Regions from separate parts of the Pseudomonas sp. TZ252 genome, predicted to be linked through region 1. Evidence: riboswitches for the same ligand, from Rfam matches in the RefSeq annotation. Region 1 holds a riboswitch; the other holds the start of a gene.
The links. A riboswitch is a leader RNA that binds a small molecule or an ion and turns the genes downstream of it on or off. The one in region 1 is predicted to bind cobalamin.
Positions count from the first base shown of each region.

Region 1 (2,448 bases):
GGCGTTGAGTCCCAGCAAGACCGGGAGCGGCAGCTCGCCCCGGCTCGCCTCGACGATCTTCACCGCCGCCGGCAGCTCCCCGGCGATCTCCGCGCGGACCCGCGCCAGGGCCTCGGTGTCGAGCTGGTCGGCCTTGTTCAGGATCACCAGGTCGGCGCTGGCCAACTGGTCCTCGAACAGTTCGTGCAGCGGCGATTCATGGTCGAGGTTGGGGTCCTGGCGGCGTTGCTGGTCCACCTGCTCGGGATGGGCGGCGAAGGTGCCGGCCGCCACCGCCGGGCTGTCGACCACGGTGATCACCGCGTCGACCGTGCAGGCGTTGCGGATTTCCGGCCACTGGAAAGCCTGCACCAGCGGCTTGGGCAGGGCCAGGCCGCTGGTCTCGATGAGGATCTGGTCAAGGTCGCCGCGGCGCGCCACCAGCTCGCGCATCACCGGGAAGAACTCTTCCTGCACGGTGCAGCACAGGCAACCGTTGGCCAGCTCGAAAACGCGGCCCTGCGCCTCTTCTTCGCTGCAGCCGATGGAACATTGCTTGAGGATCTCGCCGTCGATGCCGAGTTCGCCGAACTCGTTGACGATCACCGCGATGCGCCGGCCTTCGGCGTTGTCCAGCATGTGCCGGAGCAAGGTGGTCTTGCCGGCGCCGAGGAAGCCGGTGACGATGGTGACGGGGAGTTTCGCCAGGGTTTTCATGGGCAGCCCTTGTTCAGCTCGGCGGGCATGCGGACGAGTGGCGCGGACGCAGGGGCCGCGCAACGGATTCGCCACCGGATCACCCCGCCCGGTTGTATGGAAGTCTTGTCCCCGGGCATCGCGCCACGGGATCGACGAGGCAGGTCTCCTGGCTCACGGTCTGGCGTCTCCGCCGGTTCCCCGCCTTCCCGCGTCACGCAGTGGCATTGGGGAACGATCGCCGTTCACAGTTGCGGGGGCAGCCGCGGCATCGACCGCGTTCCCTCTTAGCCCCGCCGTCGCCGGCGAGGAACCTCGAACCGGCAAGGCTACGCAGTGCGCGGGCCAGGGTCAATCGGGCCGGTTGACGCCCGGCGGTCCTTCATGCTGTCCTAGGCGGGTTGTCCCAGGTGTCTCGTGCCGGCGCGCACGAGGTGAAACGGGAAGCCGGTGACGCTCTCCGAGCCAGTCCGGCGCTGCCCCCGCAACGGTAAGCGCATCGCGCGCGAGCCCGGAGACCGGCCTGGAACCTTTCGTTTGATTCACCCGCGGTGGGCGGGCGCAAGCGTGAAGCGGGCCGTCCGGGCCTGTTCCTCGTGCGTACTCCTCTGCCACGCCCATGCCAATCCAGAGGGAACGCACCATGTCCAGCAGCACCCTGGCGCACGCCAGCTCCACCACCTCCCTGTCGAAGCGACTGAGCCTGGCCATCGGCGCCGGCCTGCTCGGCGCGCTGCTGGTCTATTTCGCCGGTTTCTCGCACATCGACGCGGTACACAACGCCGCCCACGATACCCGGCACAGCTCCGGCTTCCCCTGCCACTGAGTCGCGAGGGAACCAGAATGATCAAGCGCATCGCCCAGACCGCCGGCTTCGCCGGCCTGCTCGCCGCCCTGCTGCTGACCCTGCTGCAGATTCTCTGGGTCACCCCGCTGATCCTCGAGGCGGAGACCTACGAGAAGAGCGAGCCGGTCGCGGCCCAGCCCCACGAACACACCCCCGGCGTCGCCGCCCATGTCCACGACGAGGAGGCCTGGGAGCCGGAGGACGGCTGGCAGCGTACCCTCTCCACCACCGGCGGCAACCTGGTGGTGGCGGTCGGCTTCGCCCTGATGCTCGCCGGCCTCTTCACCCTGCGCGCGCCGGGCCAGACCTGGCAGGGCCTGCTCTGGGGCCTGGCCGGCTACGCGGTGTTCTGCCTGGCGCCGTCGCTGGGCCTGCCGCCGGAGCTGCCGGGTACCGCCGCGGCCGACCTGGTGCAACGCCAGTACTGGTGGATCGCCACCGCCGCCGCCACCGCGGTGGGCCTGGCCCTGCTGGTGTTCGGCGGCAACTGGCCGCTGAAGCTGGTCGGCGCCGTCCTGCTGGCGCTGCCGCACCTGTTCGGCGCGCCGCAGCCCGAGGTCCATGCCAGCCTGGCGCCGGAAGCCCTGGCCCAGCGTTTCGTGGTCGCCTCGCTGGTCAGCAATGCGCTGTTCTGGGCCGCCCTCGGCCTGGCCGCTGCCTGGCTGTTCCGGCGCAACCGGGGCGGCGTCGACGCCTGACCGCCTGCCACCCGCGACCCTTGCCGGTCGCGGGTCCATAGTGCCTCTCCTTCCATTTCCTCCGGTGCGCGCATGCCCCTGCCCATCCCCAGCCTGCTGATCGCCGGCATCGGCTGCCGCCGAGGCTGTAGCGCCGAGCATCTGCGCGCGCTGCTGGAGCGAACGCTGGGCGAATACGGGCGCAGCCTGGCCGAGCTGGACGCCCTCACCAGCATCGACGGCAAACGC
Region 1 covers NZ_CM148566.1:4,645,102-4,647,549, reverse strand. The annotation lists gene cobW (cobalamin biosynthesis protein CobW) at 1-696, opposite strand, end outside; cobalamin riboswitch at 818-1,008, opposite strand; cobalamin riboswitch at 1,067-1,216, shown strand; gene ACYAF3_RS21555 (CbtB domain-containing protein) at 1,319-1,501, shown strand; gene ACYAF3_RS21550 (CbtA family protein) at 1,519-2,220, shown strand; gene ACYAF3_RS21545 (cobalamin biosynthesis protein) at 2,293-2,448, shown strand, end outside.

Region 2 (2,448 bases), 2.0 Mb from region 1:
CGTCCCGTAGCTGACGGTGAAGCGCAGCGCGTCGCTCAGCGCGTAGCCCCAGGCGGCGCTGCCGGTGTCGTGCACGCCGAACTGCTGGTTGTCGTCGCGGCGCAGGCTCAGTTGCCAATCCTGGCGACCGTACCGGCCGAGGTACTGGGCGAACCAGCCTTTGTTCAGCCGCGAGTCGACGCTGAAGGCTTCGCTGCTGCTGATCTCGTCCTTCTGCCAGTCGTAGCCGAGGGTCAGCACATGGCCTTCGGCCAGGGTCAGGTCGTTCTGCCAGGACAGGCTGTCGCGACGGGTATCGAAGCGCGAGTAGAAACGGCCATCCTGATAGGCATCGGCCTTGTCCTCGCTGCGCCCTGCCTGGAGGGTCACCAGCCAGGGATCGAGCGGAGTGAAGCGGGCACGGCCGCCGACCAGGTTCTGCTCGCCGTCGGCGTTGGTATTGAAACCAGAGTTGCCGAGGACCTGGTCATAGTCGTTGTGCGACTTGGCCCTGACCAGGGTGCCGTCGAGTTCCAGGCCATTGTCGAAGCGATAGCCGCCGCGCAGGTTGCCGGACAGGTTGCGGTAGCCGTCTCGGTCTGGCTCATAGCCCGCAGTACCGGCGCGCTTGGTGTTGATCCCCGCCGTATCGAAGCTGCTCACCCCGAGGCTGTACCAGCCGTTGCCGGCGCCGCCGCTGACCCCGGCGCTGCCCTCCAGGGTCTGATGGGTGCCGTAACCGGCGGAGAAGAACGGCTTGGCGCCCTGGCCGTCGCCGCGCCGGGTGAAGATCTGGATCACCCCGCCGATGGCCTCCGAGCCGTACAGGCTGGAACGCGGCCCGCGGACCACCTCGATGCGCTCGATCAGCTCCACCGGCAAGTCCTGGAACGCGGTGAGGCCAGCGCTGGCCGAGCCGACCTTGATGCCGTCGATCAGCACCAGCACATGGTCGGACTCGGTGCCGCGCAGGAACAGCGTGGTGTTCTTGCCGAAACCGCCGTTGTTCGCCAGCGACACGCCGGGTACCTGGCGCAACAGCTCCGGCACGCTGCGCGCCTGGCTGCGCTCGATATCCTCGCGGTCGATGACGCTCACCGCCGCCAGGCTCTGGGAAGCGGTCTGGGCGGTACGGGTGGCGGTCACCACCTGGTCGGCAAGGCTGACCGGTTCGGCCAGGCTCAGGGAAGACGCGCCGCACAGCGCCACGGCTGCCGGGGTCAGGAAAACTCTGTTCATGCTCTGCGCTGCTCCGTCGCTCTCACCCGCGCGACCTGGGTTGAGGCAGACGGAGGACGAAGCGACGGCAGGAGACGTCCGACAGCGCCCTCCGCGATGCCGTGGGTGCGTCAGGCCGGTCTCCGGGCTCGCGAGCGAAGCGCTGGACGCTTCCAGCCGCGCCTTCCCATGCCGGAGCACAGTGGTCATCGAGCGGCTGTCTGATTCGCCTACCGTTGCGGGGGCAGCGCTGGCCTGGTTCCGACGGAACGCACCAGCTTCCCTGTTTCACCCCTTGCGGGGCACCTGTCGCAAGGCGCGCAGCTTAGTGGTTCGGGGCTTGCGCGGTCAATGTGGCCGGCCACCGCAGAACTAGCGCCCGGCTCCGGGGAGCGGGTCCGCGCGCAGCGCCGTCCCGGCCGGAGCATGGCTGCGGCACCACTGCCGCCAGGTGGCCTGCAACTGCACCAGCGCGGCGCCGGCCAGCTCGCCGCGTTCGCTGCCGGCCAGCGGGCTGGCGGCCAGGGCCTTGAGCAGGCGCGCGGTCGGCGGGTCGAGGGCGTGTTCACGCTCAGCCCGCGGGCCATCGCCCAGCAGCGCCAGGCGCAGGCGCCGCAGGTAGCGGTCGCGGGCCTGCGCCAGGGACGCCGGGACCTCCTCCAGGCACTGCCGCAGGTAGAGCAGCTCGTCGCCGAAGTCGAGTCCCATCAGGCCGTCCGACCAGGGCTGGCGGCGCCCCTCCGGCAAACGGTCGTAGCGCTGCGCCAGGCGGATCAGGCGATCCGCGGTGCGCCCGCCGAACCAGGCCTCGGCCTGCGCCGGCGAGCGCAGGGTGAGCCGCGCCAGGTCGCCGAGGGTGGCCTGCAGCATGCGCCGGTAATGGCGTTCGCCCGGCCGCAGGCTGACCAGGTTGAACACCAGCACGGCGAAGGCCACCCCGAGCACCGTCGACAGGGCGTTGTTGAGGAAGTGCGCGAGGTCGTAGCTCATGCTGTTGCTCGGCGCGACGTTCTTCACGAAGAAGATGCAGAACGGCGAGGCGATCCCGGCCAGGCTCGCCCGGTTCACGCACAGCGCGGCGAAGAACAGCGGTACGCCCAGGCCCAGGCAGAGCAGCGGGAAGCCGTCCACGCCGGGCAGGTAGAACAGTGCGACGAAGCCGGCCAGCGGGATCGACAGGAGGATCCCGCGAAGGAAGTTCAGGCCGGCCTGGGCCGGGTTGTCGCGGCTGGCGAAGAGACTCAGCACCAC
Region 2 covers NZ_CM148566.1:154,322-156,769, forward strand. The annotation lists gene btuB (TonB-dependent vitamin B12 receptor) at 1-1,218, opposite strand, end outside; cobalamin riboswitch at 1,315-1,522, opposite strand; gene ACYAF3_RS00735 (FUSC family protein) at 1,570-2,448, opposite strand, start outside.
Region 2: linked by a shared signal. The riboswitch ahead of btuB (TonB-dependent vitamin B12 receptor) and the one ahead of ACYAF3_RS21555 (CbtB domain-containing protein) in region 1 are both predicted to bind cobalamin.